4 regions of the Cobetia sp. 14N.309.X.WAT.E.A4 genome follow, and region 4 is predicted to be linked to each of the others. Evidence: predicted binding sites of a transcription regulator. Region 4 holds the regulator's gene; each other region holds the start of a gene.
What was found. The regulator sigma-54, encoded in region 4, starts transcription at its own class of promoters, with help from an activator protein. The targets are predictions, from matches to a motif close to TGGCACNNNNNTTGCTNT.
Positions count from the first base shown of each region.

Region 1: the regulator sigma-54 is predicted to act here: its motif matches at 2,513-2,530, upstream of OW493_RS04510 (NCS1 family nucleobase:cation symporter-1).
Region 2: the regulator sigma-54 is predicted to act here: its motif matches at 2,125-2,142, upstream of OW493_RS09750 (HAD-IIB family hydrolase).
Region 3: the regulator sigma-54 is predicted to act here: its motif matches at 2,591-2,608, upstream of glnL (nitrogen regulation protein NR(II)).

Region 1 is NZ_JAPNXT010000002.1:258,581-263,411, forward strand. Features, by position in the region: gene hydA (dihydropyrimidinase) at 1-961, opposite strand, end outside; gene OW493_RS04505 (nitrilase-related carbon-nitrogen hydrolase) at 1,050-1,952, opposite strand; gene OW493_RS04510 (NCS1 family nucleobase:cation symporter-1) at 2,768-4,246, shown strand; gene OW493_RS04515 (LysR family transcriptional regulator) at 4,372-4,831, opposite strand, start outside.
Region 2 is NZ_JAPNXT010000006.1:36,556-41,386, reverse strand. Features, by position in the region: gene OW493_RS09760 (TRAP transporter small permease) at 1-621, shown strand, start outside; gene OW493_RS09755 (TRAP transporter large permease subunit) at 621-1,922, shown strand; gene OW493_RS09750 (HAD-IIB family hydrolase) at 2,226-3,122, shown strand; gene OW493_RS09745 (glycosyl transferase) at 3,164-4,375, shown strand; gene OW493_RS09740 (sugar phosphorylase) at 4,494-4,831, opposite strand, start outside.
Region 3 is NZ_JAPNXT010000004.1:298,737-303,567, forward strand. Features, by position in the region: gene glnA (glutamate--ammonia ligase) at 1-1,270, shown strand, start outside; gene OW493_RS08260 (DUF4124 domain-containing protein) at 1,688-2,329, shown strand; gene glnL (nitrogen regulation protein NR(II)) at 2,643-3,722, shown strand; gene ntrC (nitrogen regulation protein NR(I)) at 3,719-4,831, shown strand, end outside.
Region 4 is NZ_JAPNXT010000001.1:52,244-57,074, reverse strand. Features, by position in the region: gene lptB (LPS export ABC transporter ATP-binding protein) at 1-732, shown strand, start outside; gene OW493_RS00235 (RNA polymerase factor sigma-54) at 1,105-2,553, shown strand; gene raiA (ribosome-associated translation inhibitor RaiA) at 3,152-3,460, shown strand; gene OW493_RS00225 (PTS sugar transporter subunit IIA) at 3,470-3,940, shown strand; gene rapZ (RNase adapter RapZ) at 4,037-4,831, shown strand, end outside.

The sequences.
Region 1 (4,831 bases), on a different contig from region 4:
AGAAGCAGCAGTGATCGGTGGCGGTGGTCTGCAGGTCACCGGATTGGATGCCGCCCCACAGTGCCTGGCGGTGCTCCAGCGAGCGGAACGGCGGGCTCATCACGTGGCCTGCCGCGAATTCCCAGCTCTTGTTCTGATAGACCGCTTCATCGATCAGCAGATGGCCTGCCAGCACCTCGCCGTAGACCGGCTGGCCGTGCTCGCGGGCGTAGCGGATTTCCTCCAGCGCATCGGCGGTGGAGACGTGCACCAGATACACCGGCGTGCCCAGAGTGCCGGCGATGCGGATGGCGCGGCTGGCGGCTTCGCCCTCGACCTGCGGCGGACGCGACAGCGGATGTGCCTCGGGCCCGGTAATGCCATCGGCCAGCAGCTTCTGCTGCAGGTGGTAGACCAGCTCGCCGTTCTCGGCATGCACGGTGGGAATCGCGCCCAGCTCCAGACAGCGCGCGAAGCTCGAGACGAGGGTGTCGTCCGGCGCCATGATGGCGTTCTTGTAGGCCATGAAGTGCTTGAAGCTGTTGACCCCGTAATCGGAGACCAGCGTCTGCATGTCCTGGCTGACGCTCTCGTCCCACCAGGTGACGGCGACGTGGAAGCTGTAGTCGCAGCACGACTTCTCGGCCCACTCGCGCCAGGTGTGATAGGCCTCCATCAGCGGTTGCTGGGGGGAGGGAATCACGAAATCGATGATCATGGTGGTACCGCCGGCCAGCGCCGCGGCGGTGCCGCTCTGGAAATCCTCGCTGGCCACGGTGCCCATGAAGGGCAGCTGCATGTGGGTGTGCGGGTCGATGCCGCCGGGCATCACCAGACAGCCGCTGGCGTCGATCACCTCGCAGTCGTCCGGTACCTCGAGGTCGGTGCCGATGGCGGTGATGGTCTCGCCGTCACACAGCACATCGGCGGTGTAGCGCTCTTCGTGGGTCTGGATGCTGCCGCCCTTGATCAGGATTGCCATGAATCTCTCCCGGCCGCATCGCGCGGCCTTGTCCGGCATTGAGTGTCAGGTCGTGTTGTCGTTGTCGTTGTCGTTATCGTGCTGGCCGTCATTCACCATCGGTGAGGCGGGTATAGGCGTCCGGACGGCGGTCGCGGAAGAACTGCCAGTTGTTGCGCACCTCGCGCACCATCGACATGTCGAGGTCGTGGATCAACAGCTCGTCCTCGGTGGCACTGGCCTGGGCTTCGATCTGGCCGCGTGGATTCACGAAGTAGGAGGAACCGTAGAACTCGCCGATATCCCAGGGTTGTTCATGGCCGACACGGTTGATGGCGGCGATGTAGCAGCCATTGGCGGCGGCGGAGGCGGGCTGTTCCAGCTCCCACAGATACTGGGAGAGGCCGGCGACGGTGGCGGAGGGATTGAAGATGATCTCGGCGCCGTTGAGCGCCAATGCGCGCCAGCCTTCCGGGAAGTGGCGGTCATAGCAGATGTAGACGCCGATGCGCCCGTAGGCGGTGTCGAAGACCGGCCAGTCGGACTTGCCGGGCTTGAAGAAGAATTTCTCCCAGAAGCCCGCCACCTGCGGGATGTGGGTCTTGTGATACTTGCCCAGATAGCTGCCGTCGGCATCGATGACGGCGGCGGTGTTGTAGTACACCCCCGGCTGCACTTCCTCGTAGAGGGGCACGATGATCACCATCTGATGCTTCTTCGCGTACTGCTGCATCAGGGTGACGGTGGGGCCGTCGGGCACGCGCTCGGCGGCGGCATACCACTTGGCATCCTGGCTCGGGCAGAAATAGGGCTGATTGAAGACTTCCTGGAAGCACAGGATCTTGACGCCTGCCTCACCGGCCTGGTCGATCAGCGGCAGGTGGGCCTCGTTCATGGCATCGCGGATCTGTGCGGGCTCGAGGTCGGTGGAGACGTTGAGTCCCATCTGGATGACGGCGCAGCGCAGCTTGCCGGCATCCTCGCGGTAGGAGATGCGGGAGTCGTTCGACATGTCATCCTCATCGGGCGCTTGGCGCCGGTTGTTGTTGTCTTCAATGAGTGCTGGTGGGCAGAGCGGGTGAGCCGGGATGGCGCGAAATGGGTCCTGGAAAAGCACTCCGCCTGTCCGGAAAGTCTGCATGCCCGCGGCAGGTATCGTGGGTCAGGGAAGGTCCGATGCAGATCCTGTCTCACCAGTCAGCTTAATGAACATTAGACAGTGTTCCCGCGTTCGGCAAGACGAAGTGTCAAATAAAGTATCGTGAATTTATCTTGTTGTTATAAAAGGATTTTCGGTCAAGATTTCGCATGAATTCACCATTGTGGTGCCAGAAGAATCAGCGTGGTTCACGCGATATTAAAAGGAAAACTCAATGCACATCAGTGGCTTGTGACCGTCTGTATGGGCCCTGTGCAAGACCGCCTTGCACCAGCTTGGAACCTGACCATACTGACAATTGGCGCGAACACGGCGTGTCGCCACCTGATGGGCATCAGACGGTCAAACCCGCGCCATTGCCTCTCAAGTTGTCTTGCGTGACAGGTTTGATTTGACGGCAATAATGCCGCCATCGGCATGCGATTTGCCCATGAAAGGTACCGCTTCATGATGATGGGTAATTCGAGCATCCCTTGGCTGAAACAGGGTGAAAAGTGAATCAGGAGGGTGAAGGAAGGGACGGATCTTCAAAGACGGCAAGACGCGCCACAGAGCGCAAAGCCAGGACAAGCGACATGCATCACCCTCAACAATAACAACAGCTGAACAGGTGAGGACTCATGGCCCCGACACAGACTCGCTCGCACATGGTGCGCAGCAATGAGGAAATGATCGAGCTGGTGGTGGCGCAGGACGTCGCCCGCAGCCCGCGCTACAACGAGGATATCGCGCCGACCAGGAGTGCCGAGCGCACCTGGTCGCGCTGGAACATCGCCGCACTGTGGGTCGGCATGTCGATCTGCGTGCCGACCTATACCCTGGGCGGCGTGCTCACTGCCTACTTCGGATTGAGTGTCGGCGAGGCGCTGATCACGATTCTGGTCGCCAATCTGGTGGTACTGATTCCACTGACGCTGAACGCCTTCCCCGGCACGCGTTTCGGGATTCCCTTTCCGGTAGTGCTGCGTTCATCGTTCGGGATCATCGGCTCCAACGTGCCGTGCATGATTCGGGCGGTGGTCGCCTGTGGCTGGTTCGGTATCCAGACGATGTTCGGCGGCCTGGCGATTCACCTGCTGCTCTCGAGCCTCTCGGCCGACTGGAAGGCGCTGGGCGGGGTGGGCGAGGTCATCGGCTTCTTCGTGTTCTGGGCGCTCAACCTGTTCGTGGTGATTCGCGGCGCGGAATCCATCAAGTGGCTGGAGACGCTCTCCGCGCCCTTGCTGCTGGCGGTGGGGGTCGGCCTGATGGTGTGGGCGCTGCCGCATACCTCGATCAGCGAACTGCTGGCCCAGCCGCCCAATCGTCCCGAAGGCGATGGCGTGGCCAGCTACTTCATGGCGGGCCTGACCGCGATGGTCGGCTTCTGGGCGACGCTGTCGCTGAACATTCCTGACTTCAGCCGTTACGCGAAGAGCCAGAAGGATCAGATCGTCGGTCAGATCATCGGCCTGCCGCTGACGATGTTCTTCTTCGCGGCGCTCGGCGTGGTGCTGACGGCCGCTTCCAGCTCGCTGGTGGGGGAGACCATCTCCGACCCGGTCAACCTGATCGGTCGCATCGACAGCCCCGGCTGGGTCGCCATCGCCATGGTGCTGATCATCATCGCGACGCTCTCCACCAACACCGCCGCCAACATCGTCTCGCCGACCAATGATTTCCAGAACATCGCGCCGAAATTCATCAACCAGACGCGCGGCGTGCTGCTCACCGGGCTGGTCGGGGTGCTGCTGATGGGCTTCGAGCTGATCAAGAAGATGGGCTGGATCGTCTCCGACGTGAGCCTCGAGAGCCTCTATTCCAACTGGCTGCTGGGCTATTCGAGTCTGCTGGGGCCGATCGCGGGGATCATGATCGTCGACTACTTCGTGATCCGTCGTCAGTCCTTCGATCTGCCGGCGCTCTATCTGGATGGCAGCACCTACCCGGCCTTCAATCCAGCGGGCTTCATCGCCTTCTTCGTGCCGGTGGGGCTGACGGTGATCAGCTTCTCGCAGCCCGGGCTTTCCTGGTTCTACGACTACGGCTGGTTCACCGGCTCGCTGCTGGGGGCGCTGGTCTACTTCGTGGCCAGCAAGCTGCTGGTCAAGGCACCGCCGGTGCATCTGCCGGAGGCGATACCGGGTGGCGGCGCGCAGCGTGCCTGATGCCGCTGGCGGATAGCTCGCAACGCAACGTCACGTGCAACGACAGACGGGCTGCCCATCGGCAGCCCGTCTGTCGTCGTGGCAAGGGGAAGTGATAGCCGGTTGAGGCCTTCGCGCCCTGGCCGTCAGTCCACCAGGCCGGGGATGCCGCCCTCGAAGCGCTCGACCATGAAGTCGACGAACTGGCGCACCTTGGGCGAGAGATGGCGGTGGCGGGGATAGACGATCCACACCCCGGTATCGCGCACCTGATACTCATCCAGCACCGAGATCAGCTGGCCACTGGCCAGGTGAGGCGCGACGTAATAGTCGGGAATCTGGGCAAGCCCGAGGCCCTTGAGCGTGGCGTCCAGCAGTGCCGGCCCGGAATTGGCCTGCCAGCTGCCGGAGATGCGCACCTCGCGTCGCTGGCCCTCGACCTCGAACAGCCATTCACGCTTGGAGCCCGCCAGGCAGCGGTGGCTGGAGAGCTCCGCCAACGTGTGCGGGCGCGGCGCACGCTGAAAATAGTCATGCGAGGCGACGACATACTCCTGGCGGTCCACCAGTCGCCGCGCGATCAGCGAGGAGTCCTTGAGCACGCCC
Region 2 (4,831 bases), on a different contig from region 4:
TCGCCGGGCCTGCCGGAGGCGTCGGATGACCACGACCCGAATCTGGGCACGCGCACGCCGCTGGACCGACTGGTCGGCAAGGGCACGCGCGCCGCGGCGTGGCTGGTATTGCTGGCGATGGCGATCAGCGTGTTCGAGGTGGTGATGCGCTATGGCCTCGACTCGCCGACCTCCTGGGTCCACGAGACGGTGATCTTCCTGGTCGCGACCAGCTTCGCGCTGGGCGGGCCGGCGGCGCTGGCCAACAACCGCCATATTCGCGTGCGTGTGCTCTACGACCTGGTCGGCACGCGCTTTCGCTACGTGCTGGACTGCTTCAATGACGTGATGACGCTCGTGTTCTGCATGGCGATGAGTTACGCAGGCTGGGTGATGTTCTGGCGCGCCTCGCACAGCCCGTTGGGCGAATGGCAGCTGGAGCGCTCCGGTACCTCGTGGAACCCGCCGTTTCCAGCGCTGACCAAGGGCGTGATCCTGTTCGCGCTGGCGGTGATGACCCTGCAGGCGCTGTGGCATCTCTACCAGACCTTCTTCTCTCCCCGTCCGCCCGAAGGGGAAAGTGACGCCGCTGCCCACCCGGCACAAGAGACGCGTACCACGTCAGACAAGGAGCAGCGCTGATGGATATCGCAACGGCTACCATGCTGCTGGTCGGCGGCATCTTCGCGCTGCTGGTCACCGGCCTGCCGCTGGCCTTCGTCACCGGCCTGGTCGCGCTGGCCTACACCTTCGGCTGGTTCGGCCCGATGGCGCTGCCGCTGGTCACCAGTCGTGTCTATGGCTTCGTCACCGAGTATTCGCTGGTGGCGGTGCCGATGTTCGTGTTGATGGCCTCGCTGCTGGATCGCTCGGGGATCGCCAAGGACCTGTTCAATGCCATGCGCGTGATGGCAGGTCGCCTGCCCGGCGGCGTGGCGATCCAGACCATCGTGGTGGCGTTTTTCCTGGCGGCGATGTCCGGCATCATCGGCGGCGAGATCGTGCTGCTGGGGATTCTGGCGCTGCCGCAGATGCTCCGGCTCGGCTATGACAAGCACATCGCCATCGGCGTGGTGTGTGCCGGGGGCTCGCTGGGCACCATGATGCCGCCCTCCATCGTGCTGATCATCTATGGCCTGATCGCCAACCAGTCGATTGCCGATCTGTTCACCGCGGCGATCACCCCGGCCATCGTGCTGATGGCAAGCTATATCCTCTATGTGCTGATCCGCTGCCTGCGCAATCCCGCGCTGGGGCCGGTGATGCCCGAGGAGGAACGGCGTGCCAGCTTCCAGAGCAAGCGTGAGCTGCTCAAGGCCGTCGGCGTGCCGGCGATCATCGCGGGACTGGTGCTGGGTTCCATCTATGGTGGGGTGGCCTCGGTGACGGAGGCAGCGGCGATGGGCAGCTTCGGCGTGCTGGTGGCGGTGATGCTGCGGGGTGAATTCTCCATCACCCTGATGCAGCGTGCGCTGTCCCAGACCATGAACACCTGCGGCATGATCATCTGGATCGGTATCGGGGCGGCGGCGCTGGTCGGGGTCTACAACCTGATGGGCGGCAACCGCTTCGTGTCGAGCATGATTCTCGGCCTCGATATCCCGCCGCTGGCGATCATCATGGTGATGATGGCGATCCTGCTGCTGCTGGGGCTGTTCCTCGACTGGATCGGCATCGCGATGCTGACCCTGCCGATCTTCGTGCCGATCATCATCCAACTTGGCTATGACCCGGTATGGTTCGGCGTGCTGTTCGCGGTCAACATGCAGGTGTCCTTCCTGTCGCCTCCCTTCGGGCCTGCCGCCTTCTATCTGAAAGGCGTGGCACCGGAAGGCATCAGTCTCAAGGATATCTTCGTCTCGCTGCTGCCGTTCATCGCCATCCAGCTGTGCGTGCTGGCGATGTTGCTGCTGTGGCCGCAACTGTCACTGTGGCTGGTCTAGTCTCAACAGATGTTGCTGATGGCCGAAGACTCGACGCCCTCGCAGATGCGAGGGCGTCGTCGTTCGTGACGACAGGTTTGCGCTGCAATGTGGCGACGCGACATGCATCAGGGGATTTGTGCTCATTGTTGGTGCAAGCAAGCCGGCGGTGAATCAGAGTTGAGAGTTGAGAGGCCAGACTGTCATTGCGACTGCACCATCTTGGCACATTCCCTGCAATGCTCTTGGCAGGCTTGCCTGGCGCAACGAGACCGCACCGCGGGGATGCCTGGCACGCTGCAGCACTTCATGAGGAGAGTTCACATGTCAGAGACTCAAGCACCGCTGTTGTTGCTGACCGACCTGGATGGCTCGCTGCTGGACCATCACGATTACTCGCCGGGTCCGGCGCGCAGCTGGCTGACCCGCCTGCGTGCTCGCGGCGCCTGGGTCGTGCCCAATACCTCCAAGACCGCGGCTGAACTCACGCCCTTGATGCGCTCGCTGGGGCTGGCGGGTCAGCCCTGGATCGCCGAGAACGGAGGCGTCGTGGCGCTGCCGGCCTCCTGGCTCAGTGCCTATCCACTGGAGGAGGCCAGTGCCCCGGATGCGCACGGTCTGTGCCGTATCGCGGTGGCCATGCCGCGCCGCGCGATTCTCGAGGTGCTGGAGGGACTGAGCGAGGAATTCGCCTTTGAAGGCTTTGCCGCGATGTCGGTGGCAAGAATCAGCGAGCTGACGGGGCTGGGAGAGGCGGATGCGGCGCTGGCGGGGGAGCGTGATGCCAGTGAACCGCTGGTATGGCAGGACGCGCCGGAGCGCCTCGAGGAATTCCGCACGCGCCTGGCCAGCCATGGCCTCAAGCTGACGCGGGGCGGGCGTTTCCATCATGTGACGGGCGACACTGACAAGGGGGTGGCGGCGCGCTATCTGATCGCGCGCTACCGGCTCTGTGAGCGGGTGCGTCCCTGGACACTGGGCTTCGGTGATGGCGCCAATGACCTGCCATTGCTGGCCGCGGTCGACAACGCTGTCCTGATCCCCGGCGTCGGTGATACCTCACAGCGCGATCGGGAGCTTGCCGAGTATCCGCTACTGGCGGATGAACGCCGCTGTTTTCGCGCCAATCACCCCGGGCCGCAGGGATGGGTCGAGGGATTGCGTCACTGGCTGGCCAATGGCCAGCCGGAAGAATGGACATCCAGAGGCCTGCGCGCCTGACGCCTGCCTGATGCGTGTCTTCGGTATGACAAGGAGCTGACATGAGCGATTTTTACCAGAATGGCATCATCACCAACTTCCATAACCTGACCGACCGTCCGGTGGAGGACCTTGAAGCGGATCTGATGCGCTTCTCCCGCAAGCGGCCGATGAGCCTGATTCTGCCGTCGCTGTATTCCGAGCTGGAAGGCCCCGCGCTCAAGCACATCGTCGATGAGTTGGCGCAGGTGCCGTATCTCAGCGAGATCGTGATCGGGCTGGATCGTGCCGACCGCGACCAGTTCGAGCATGCCAAGGAGTTCTTCTCTCACCTGCCACAGCATCACCGTATCCTGTGGAACGACGGGCCGCGCCTGCGTGCACTGGATGAAGAGCTGACCGAGCATGGTCTGGCACCGATGGAGGCCGGCAAGGGGCGCAACGTCTGGTATTGCTCCGGTTACGTGCAGTCATCAGGCATCGCCGAGGCGGTGGCACTGCATGACTGCGATATCGTCACCTATGATCGCGGCCTGCTGGCGCGCCTGATCTACCCGGTCGCCCATCCGCAGTTCAACTACGAATTCTGCAAGGGCTACTATTCGCGCATCGCCCAGGGCAAGCTCAATGGTCGCGTGGCACGTCTGATGGTCACGCCGTTGATCCGTGCGCTCAAGAAGGTCTATGGCCCGCTGCCGTATCTGGATTATCTCGACAGCTATCGTTATCCGCTGTCCGGTGAGTTTTCGATGCGCACCGACGTGCTGGCGGACATTCGCATCCCCAGCGACTGGGGGCTGGAGATCGGCGTGCTTTCCGAGGTGCATCGCAACTATTCCACCAAGCGTCTGTGCCAGGTGGACATCGCCGATGCCTATGATCACAAGCATCAGCCGCTGTCCGAGGAAGATGCGCTGGGCGGCCTCAATCGCATGAGTCTGGATATCGCCAAGGCCATGTATCGCAAGCTGGCGACGCTGGGGGTCGAGATCCATGGCGAGACTTTCCGCACCATCAAGGCGACCTACTATCGCATCGCGCTGGATCTGATCGAGACCTATTACAACGACGCCGTCATGAATGGCCTGACGGTGGATCGTCACAGCGAGGAAGCGGCAGTGGAGCTGTTCGCCGCCAACATCATGGATGCCGGCAGCGCCTTCCTCGACAACCCGCGTGACAAGCCCTTCATTCCGAGCTGGAACCGGGTGCAGTCCGCGGTGCCGGACCTGCTCGAGCGCATGCATGAAGCGGTGGAGCTGGACAACCAGTAACGACACCTTTCACCAACCGCTCACGTGGGTCACGCATGTTGCGGCAGACACGGGAAGGTAAAACGACAACGGGGCTGCCACTGGCAGCCCCGTTGTCGTTGGCGGGCACGTCGTCAGGTCAGACGACCTCGATGGCCGGTGGGCGCACCGACTGCTCCATCAGCCAGGCTGCCTGATAGGGGCGGCGCGCCATGGCGGGGTCGAAGGCCTTGTCATGACACAGGTGGTCGGTCAACGCGAGGCCCTGCCAGCTTTCCGGCAAGGGCAGCACACGCGGCTGGTCGGTGACATTGAGAGCGAACAGCAGGCGGCGTCCCTCGTGGGTGACGCGCTCGAAGACGAAGAAGTCCGGCCCCAGGTCGAACACCTGCTGATGGGCATCGGGGTGGAAGCACGGCTCCTCGCGGCGCAGCGTCATGCGACGCTTCAAGGCATGGAAGACCTCATGGGTCGCGG
Region 3 (4,831 bases), on a different contig from region 4:
TCAGATGTTCGATGGTTCTTCTATCGAAGGTTGGAAGGGCATCAACGAGTCCGACATGATCCTGATGCCGGACGACGGCACTGCCTTCCTTGACCCGTTCACCGAAGACACCACTCTGGTGCTGCGCTGTGACGTCATCGAGCCGGCCACCATGCAGGGCTATGAGCGCGACCCGCGTTCCGTCGCCAAGCGTGCCGAGGAATATCTGAAGTCCACCGGTCTGGGCGATACTGCCTTCTTCGGTCCGGAGCCGGAATTCTTCATCTTCGATGAAGTGCACTGGAAGAACGAGATGAACGGCGCGATGTTCAAGATCTCTTCCGAAGAAGGTGCATGGGCGACCGATTCCACGCCGGAAGGCGGCAACCTGGGTCACCGTCCGCGTCTGAAGGGCGGCTACTTCCCGGTCCCGCCGATCGATAGCTTCCACGATATCCGTGCTGCCATGTGCAACACCCTGGAAGCCATCGGTCAGGAAGTCGAAGTTCACCACCACGAAGTGGCGAACGCCGGCCAGAACGAGATCGGTGTCAAGTTCAACACCCTGGTCAAGAAGGCCGATGAGGTTCAGGAACTCAAGTACGTGATCCACAACGTGGCGCACGCTTACGGCAAGTCCGCGACCTTCATGCCCAAGCCGCTGGTCGGTGACAACGGTTCCGGCATGCACGTTCACCAGTCCTTCTGGAAGGATGGCGACAACCAGTTCGCCGGTGACGAGTACGCGGGTCTGTCCGAAATGGCCCTCTACTACATTGGCGGCATCATCAAGCACGCTCGTGCGCTGAACGCCTTCACCAATGCGTCCACCAACTCCTACAAGCGTCTGGTGCCGGGCTTCGAAGCCCCGGTCATGCTGGCCTACTCTGCCCGCAACCGTTCCGCTTCCATCCGTATCCCGTACACCGCCAGCCCGAAAGGCAAGCGTGTCGAGGCTCGCTTCCCGGATCCGACGGCCAACCCGTACCTGGCGTTCTCCGCGATGCTGATGGCCGGTATCGACGGCATCAAGAACAAGATCCACCCGGGCGATGCCATGGACAAGAACCTCTACGACCTGCCGGCCGAAGAAGCCAAGTCCATCCCGACCGTGGCCGAGAGCCTCGAACAGGCACTGACCGCGCTGGACGGCGATCGTGAGTTCCTGACCCAGGGTGGCGTCTTCACTGACGACATGATCGATGCCTACCTCGAGCTGAAGGGCGAAGACATCCAGCGCCTGCGCATGGCGACTCACCCGCTCGAATTCGACATGTACTACAGCGTCTGATCTACCGACGGCGCATGTCGCTCACGGCCCCGCCCGGAGCAGTCTGAGCGCGGGGCATGCGTGAGGCGAGACACACAGGGTCATACCGACAGGTATGGCCCTGTTCTCGTTTCTGAGACATGTGCTCCAAGAGCTGACTCCCGGCTGTCCAGGACCCGCGACCCGTCGCGGAAAGTCGCGTCGCAACAAGCAGGGCTGGTATCAACGCGGGAAGCTTTGTAACTTGGCAGCAGGATATGTCACTTCTGGCACGCTGGTAGCGTCCGAGTGAGTGACACGACTGGCAGGAGCGGATGCGCGCTTCTGGCTTCCCATGACTTCTTCAGGAATTCCCGGATGTGGCCCTTCACTTCTTCTTCGCGTGGCATCGGTTCAGTGGGTGACAGCAGGTCCTTGCCGGTCAAGGGAATGCGGCGGATGGCTCGCCTGCCGGGCATGACGACGCTCGGTCTCTGCCTGTCAGCGGTGCTGGCCCTGAGCAGCGTCTCGGCGGAGCTCGAGGCGGCTCAGGTCTACCGGCACGTGGATGCCAACGGCAACGTGGTGTTCAGTGATCAGCCGGCGGGCGGCAGCAAGGTCAAGCTGACGCCGCTGAGTGTGGTGCCTTCCACCGAGTCTGCTCCCTCGCGCGCGCCTGCTTCACGTGGCGTGTCATCTTCCCCGTCCGAGACCGCTTCCCGTAGCCGACCCTCCGCGCCTGCCATGGATGTCAGCTTCCGTGGCTATACCCGCTTCTTCATCCAGAGCCCGAGCAATGAAGAGACGCTGCCCACGGGGCAGGCCGGCAACCTGGCGGTGCGCCTGGCCATCGAGCCGCAGCTGCGTCCCGAGCATAAGGTACGCGTGACCGTGGATGGCGCGCCGTCGCAATCGGCCATGAACAGCAGTGTCTTCATGGTGCCGGGGCTCGAGCGTGGCAAGCATGTCATCCAGGCGGAGCTGCTGGATGCCTCCGGACGAGTGCGCCAGACCACCGAGCCCCGAGTGGTCTACGTGCAACGCGCCAGCGTCAATCTCCCGCGCAATCCCAACAACCCGGCCAATGCCGGGGGTGGCTGAGAGACGGGGGGGACAGTCCTTCTGGCTTGCGAACGACACGTGACTCGCGCGCCAGGTCATCAGGCCACCTTCGGGTGGCCTTTTTTGTCGCCAGGTCTGGCAACGGTATCGCCCGCGATGCAGCAGCACGCCCGCTGATGAGCAGGTCTGCTTCATCGGGTTGGCAGTGCGATCCTTTGGTGCACCATAATGGTGCTTAAAATCGACGCCCGAAAGAGGTGCATCGGCGCGGGTGCCATGCACGCGGCATTTGCACCAGACTGGCGCGGTTATTGCAGAACAGGGAGACGTACTGCGAATGGCGGATAAAGGCATGCATCAACGACTGCTCGAACACCTGAATACTGCCGTGGTGGTGCTGGATGCACAGCTGCGCGTGGTATGGCTGAACCCGGCGGCCGAGACGCTATTGGCGGTCAGCCTGGTGCGCGTCAAGGGCAGCTCCCCTGAACATCTGACCGGGCTGGATGAAGAGCCCATCAAGGTGCTGCGCAAGGCGCTGGAAGAACAGCATCCCTATACCCAGCGTGAGGCCGAGATCGTCAATGCGGCCAACGAGCCGCTGACGGTGGACTTCACCGCGACCCCGGTCAGCGCCAATGAGCTGCTGGTGGAAATCGAGCCGCGTGATCGTCTGATGCAGATCTCCCGCGAGGAGGCGCTGATCGCTCGGCAGGAAGCCGTCAAGGTGCTGACACGCGGGCTGGCGCATGAAGTGAAGAACCCGCTTGGCGGTATCCGGGGCGCGGCCCAGTTGCTGGAGCGCGATCTGCCGGAACCGCAGATGGTGGAGTTCACGCGCATCATCATCGAGGAGGTGGATCGCCTGCGCGATCTGGTCGATCGCATGCTGGGGCCGAATCGGCCACCGCTGCAGTCGCCGGTCAATATCCACTCGGTGACCGAGCGGGTGCGCTCCCTGCTGGCGGCGGAAGGGCATCACATCAAGCTGACGGCCGACTATGACCCGAGCCTTCCTGAAGTCATCGGCGATGAAGGCCAGTTGATCCAGGCGGTGCTCAACATCGCGCGCAACGCGACCCAGGCCCTCAACGAGCAGCCGCAGCCCGAATCAGCCGATGGCAATGAGGCGCCGTGGGAGATCACCCTGCGCACGCGGGCCCGGCGGCAGTTCACGCTGGGTCATGAGCGCCATCGTCTGGTCTGCGAGCTGGCGATCAGCGACAACGGCCCGGGCATTCCCGAGGCGCTGCGCGAGACGCTGTTCTACCCGATGGTCTCGGGGCGCGCCGAAGGCTCAGGGCTCGGGCTTTCCATCGCCCAGGGCATCCTGCACCAGCATCAGGGGTTGATCGAGTGTGACTCGCGCCCCGGCCATACCGAATTCCGACTATTAATCCCGCTTGCCGGCACTTCTGGAGATCCCTCATGAGCGAGACTGCACGCGTCTGTATCGTCGATGATGACCGCGCCATCCGCTGGGTACTGGAGCGCGCTCTGGCCCAGCCTGACCTCGAGGTGGAAAGCTTCGAGCGCCCGGATCAGGCAGAAGCCAGCATCATGCGCCAGTGCCCGGATGTGCTGATCACCGACATCCGCATGCCCGGTATCGATGGCCTCGATCTGATGGCACGAGTCCGCGAGCGTTATCCGGACCTGCCGGTGATCGTGATGACGGCCCATTCCGACCTCGACAGTGCCGTGGCCTCCTATCAGGGCGGTGCCTTCGAGTATCTGCCCAAGCCCTTCGATGTCGATGAGGCGCTGGCGCTGGTGCGGCGTGCCGTGGCGCACGCGCGGGAATCCAAGGCCCCCGCGGTGGTGCCGGAAGGATTGACCAAGGAGATCATCGGGGAAGCGCCAGCGATGCAGGAGGTCTTTCGGGCCATCGGTCGCCTGTCCCAGTCGCACATCACCGTACTGATCAACGGCGAATCCGGGACCGGCAAGGAGCGTGTCGCCCAGGCGCTGCATCAGCATTCGCCCCGCAAGGCCAAGCCGTTCATCGCGCTGAACATGGCGGCGATCCCCAAGGACCTGATGGAGTCAGAGCTCTTCGGCCACGAGAAGGGTGCCTTCACCGGTGCCACCGCTCTGCGTCGCGGACGCTTCGAGCAGGCCGATGGTGGCACCCTGTTCCTGGACGAGATCGGCGACATGCCGGCGGAAACCCAGACACGTCTGTTGCGGGTGCTGGCGGATGGCGAGTTCTACCGCGTGGGGGGCATCACGCCGGTCAAGGTGGATGTGCGTATCATCGCCGCGACCCACCAGCACCTGGAGGCGTTGGTGGAGGATGGTCGTTTCCGCGAGGATCTCTTCCACCGCCTCAACGTGATCCGCGTCCACCTGCCGCGGCTGTCAGAGCGCCGTGAGGACATCCCGCGCCTGATGCAGCACTTCCTCGCCGAAGCCGCACGCGAGCTGGCCACGGACCCCAAGGTGCTCACCGAGGCGGCCGAGAAGCACCTCACGCGCTTCGACTGGCCGGGCAACGTGCGCCAGCTGGAGAACACCTGTCGCTGGCTGACGGTGATGGCC
Region 4 (4,831 bases):
GCCAGCCCACGTACCCTCAGCGCTCGTCATCTGGCCAAGGCCTACAAGGGTCGCAAGGTCGTCAAGGACATCTCGCTGGAAATCCGCCAGGGTGACATCGTAGGCCTGCTGGGCCCCAACGGGGCCGGCAAGACGACCTCGTTCTACATGATCGTCGGCCTCGTGCGCTCGGATGCCGGTAGCGTGACCATCGATGACCACGACCTGTCCGGCGCCGCCATGCATCAGCGGGCTCGCGCCGGCATCGGCTATCTGCCCCAGGAAGCCTCGATCTTCCGCAAGCTCTCGGTGTCCGACAACATCATGGCGATCCTCGAGACGCGCAAGGATCTGGATCGCAACGGACGCAAGGCACGCCTGGAGGAGCTGCTCAACGAGTTCAGCATCACGCATATTCGTGACAGTGCCGGCATGAGCCTTTCCGGCGGGGAGCGCCGCCGCGTGGAGATCGCTCGCGCACTGGCCACCGAGCCGGACTTCGTGCTGCTTGATGAGCCGTTTGCCGGCGTGGACCCCATCTCGGTGGGCGAGATCAAGAGCATCGTGCGCCAGCTGCGTGACCGCGGCATCGGGGTGCTGATCACCGATCACAACGTGCGCGAGACACTCGACATCTGCGATACCGCCTACATCGTGGGCGATGGCCAGATCATCGCGCATGGCGACGCCGACACCATCCTCGCCAACCAGCAGGTGCGTGATGTCTACCTGGGCCATGAGTTCAAGCTCTAGCCCGAGAGTGGCGTCAGCCTGGTGAGAGCCGTCAGCCTGGTGAGAGCCGTCAGCCTGGTGAGAGCCGTCAGCCTGACGAGAGCCGTCCGACCTCTTCTGCTCTCACCAGCACCCTCCAGCACCCGCCACTTCCTGCTTCACTGTCGGGGCCTCGTTCCCCGCCCCCTCACGCAAGCGCCTCGACAGGCGCTTGCGTGATCTCCCCGTGAACCCTCCTGCTCTGCCACACCTCACTCGAATGCATGACGTCCATACCACCTTGGTGGCAACATGGCATGCAAGTTGCTTGAATATTCTCGACTGCCCCTTGTCAGTGCCCCGACCCACGGTATAGCGTAGATGCACGTTCCTTTGCCGTGAATGACAGACCCCATGAAACCCACCTTGCAGCTTCGACTCGGCACTTCCCTGACCATGACCCCGCAACTTCAGCAAGCGATCCAGCTGCTGCAGTTGTCGACGCTGGACCTGCGTCAGGAGATACAGCAGGCGCTTGAGTCAAACCCCATGCTGGAGCTTGACGAGGAATACGAGTCGCTGGATGTCGCGGAGACACAGGACAAGAGCGAGATCTCCACCTCCGAGACCAACAGCGAGATTCCTGAAGAATACCCTCTCGACAGTGACTGGTCGGACCTCTACCAGGATCACGCAGGCAGCCTGACCAGTTCCGGCAGCGGAAGCTCGAGCGAGGACGGGCCGGACTTCGATCGCAACACCAGTGTCGAAAGCCTGCAGGACCACCTGCGCTGGCAGCTGGCGATGACGGACCTCGATGCGCGTGAACGCCAGATGGCGGAGAGTCTGATCGATGCGGTGGATGGGGCCGGCTACCTGAGCATGAGCCTGGACGAACTGGTCGATGGCCTGCGAGGTCAGGGACTGCCCGGCCTCAAGGCGTCGGAACTCGAGCAGGTCCTGCTGCGCCTTCAGCAGTTCGATCCCACCGGTGTGTTCGCTCGAGACCTGCGGGAATGCCTGCTGCTGCAGCTGGCCCTGCTGCCGGACGATCTGCCATTGCTGGCCCAGGCCCGCCGTCTGGTGCGGCAATTCCTCGAGGCACTGGGCAATGACGATCGCAAGCTGCTCAAGCGTCGCCTGAGCCTGGATGATGATGAGCTGGATCACGTCATTCGTCTGGTACGGGCGCTCGACCCGCGCCCGGCGTCCGCCTGGGGCGAGCCTGCCAGTGATTACGTCATCCCGGACCTGCTGGTCCGTCATACGCGTCACGGCTGGCAGGTCGAGCTCAACCCGGAAGCGCTGCCCAAGCTGCGTATCCAGCCGGAATATGCCGCCCTCATCAAGCGGGCCGACAAGTCCGCGGACAATACCTTCCTCAAGGACAATCTTCAGGAAGCCCGCTGGCTGATGAAGAGCCTGTCCTCACGCAATGACACCCTGCTCAAGGTGGGCCGCGAGATCATGGCGCGCCAGATCGACTTCCTCGAGCAGGGGGAAGAAGGCATGAAGCCGCTGATCCTCGCCAACATCGCGGAAGTGGTCGAGATGCACGAATCCACCATCTCGCGGGTGACCACCCAGAAATATATCCACACCCCGAGAGGCGTGTTCGAACTCAAGTTCTTCTTCTCGAGTCAGGTGGGTGGCAGCGGCAACGGTGACGCGCACTCCAGCACCGCGATCCGTGCGCGCATTCGCAAGCTGATCTCGGAAGAACCGGCGCGCAAGCCATTGTCCGACTCACGCCTGGTGGATCTGCTGGCCAGTGATGGCATCGAGGTAGCGCGCCGGACGGTCGCCAAGTATCGCGAGGCCATGGGCATCCCCTCCTCCAGCGAGCGCAAGCGCTTAGCGTGAGTCTCGACAACGGATACCCGCAGGCCAGCGGACTCCACACGTCGGAGCGCTGAAGCTCGCCCCCTTGCACCTGCCATCCTGGCATCATCTGCCAATCGGTCGTCTGAATACCGGTTGGCAATGCCTGTCCTTGCGACTGCGTGAGTGACTTCACGCCCCAATTGCCTATTTTTCCAGCCACTTTTCTCCAGAGTGCTTTCTTTTTCCCTCACATCCCACGGACAGATAGCCAGGGGTCGCCACCGACTCCTGCCACACGAACGTCGACGTAAATGCTGACATTGGCCACAAACGGCCGGTTTCTCGAGCCCCATTCCGTCCGTGATGCGAGGCGATGCTCATGAAGAACCTGCTGATATCCCTCGCTGGGTTGAAGACAAGCCTTGCCCCACGATGCAGCGCAGCGTTGATCTTTGTTCAAAGCTTGGGCATTGTCGGGGTAGACGCTCGGTACACCGGCACCGCCGCTCTCGCCAGCAGATGATCGCCACGAGACCATGGCCGGAGTCAGAAAGTGGCCGCGCGTTCAATCAGGGTTTGCTCGCAGTCAAAAAGGGTTACAATTCAAAGGCAACCCGCTGGATAAAGGAGCGTGTCCATGCAAGTGAATATCACCGGGCATCATGTGGAACTCACCGATCCTCTCCGCGATTATGTCAACGAGAAGCTCGCTCGCCTCGAACGGCATTACGACAACATCACCAATGTTCAGGTGACACTGTCGATCGAGAAGGAACGCCAACAGGCTGCCTGCACCCTGCACGCCGCTGGCGCCGACCTCCATGCCCTGGCAGAAGACCCCAACATGTACGCTGCCATCGACGCGCTCGCCGACAAGCTGGACCGCCAGCTGGTCAAACACAAGGAAAAGTCCCAGGCTCGCTCTCAGGGCACCGGGACCCGTTGACCTTCTGCCATGACACTTGATCAGATCCTTCCCCCCGAGCGCACGCTCTACGGCGTCCCCGGGGGGAGCAAGAAGCGGGTGCTGGAATTCTTCAGCACCTTCATTGCTCAGAACATTCCCAGCCTGGACAGCCAGGAAGTCTTCTCGCGCCTGATCGGGCGCGAGAGACTGGGTTCGACGGGCATCGGCCACGGCGTGGCCGTGCCACATGCACGCAGTCCACACTGCAAGACCCCCATCGCGGCGTTCATGAAGCTCGGTGACCCCATCGACTTTGACGCCATCGATGGCGAACCCATCGATCTGCTGTTCGTGCTGCTGGTCCCCGAGGAGGCAGATGACACCCATCTCACTCTGCTCGGCCAGGTGGCGGAACTGCTCAACTCGCCCACCAACCGGGCAGCATTGCGCCAGGCAGACAGTCAGCGAGCATTGTTCGATGCCCTGACCTCGGCCATCGCCGAATTGCCGGCGCGCTGAACCTGCAAGCCCGGACTCGCTCCGGGCTTGTCGCTGACTGGCCTCAGGCACCCTCCGCTTTCACCTCATGCTGACCTCGCCCTGGGAGAGCACTCCATGAAGATCGTGATCATCAGTGGTCGCTCCGGTTCCGGCAAATCGATTGCCCTCCAGGCGCTGGAAGACATTGGCTACTATGCCATCGACAATCTGCCCGGCATGCTGCTGGCACCATTGGTCGAGCAGCTGGAAAAGGACAGCCCCACCCGCCGGCGCATCGCGGTCTCCATTGACGCGCGCAACCTCCCCGATGCCCTGAGTCGCTTCCCTGAACTGCTCGACAGCGTTCGTCAGAGCGGCATGGATGTGCAGGTCGTCTACCTGACCACGGACTCCCGTGTCCTGCTCGAACGCTATTCCGCGACCCGCCGCCGTCATCCGCTGACCCGCGACAATGACCGCACGCTGGCCGAGGCCATCGAGATCGAGCAGCAGACACTGGCCCCGATTCGTCAGAAGGCGGATCTTGTCATCGACTCGACCAACCTCAGCGTGCATGACCTGCGCTCGCGCATCACCGAACAGGTCGCACAGCACAGCTCTCGTCATCTGACACTCACCTTCGAGTCCTTCGGCTTCAAGCATGGCGTGCCGACCGATGCCGACATGGTGTTCGATGCCCGCTGCCTGCCCAACCCCTACTGGGACATCAATCTGCGCAGCGATACCGGTCGTGATGACAGCGTGGCGGAATTCCTGCAGCGCTACCCGGACGTCAAGGCGATGCAGGATGACATCACCGGCTGGCTGGAACGCTGGCTGCCCGCCTATCAGGCCAGCAATCGCAGCTACCTGACCGTTTCGGTGGGCTGTACCGGTGGCCAGCATCGCAGCGTCTATCTCTGCGAGCAG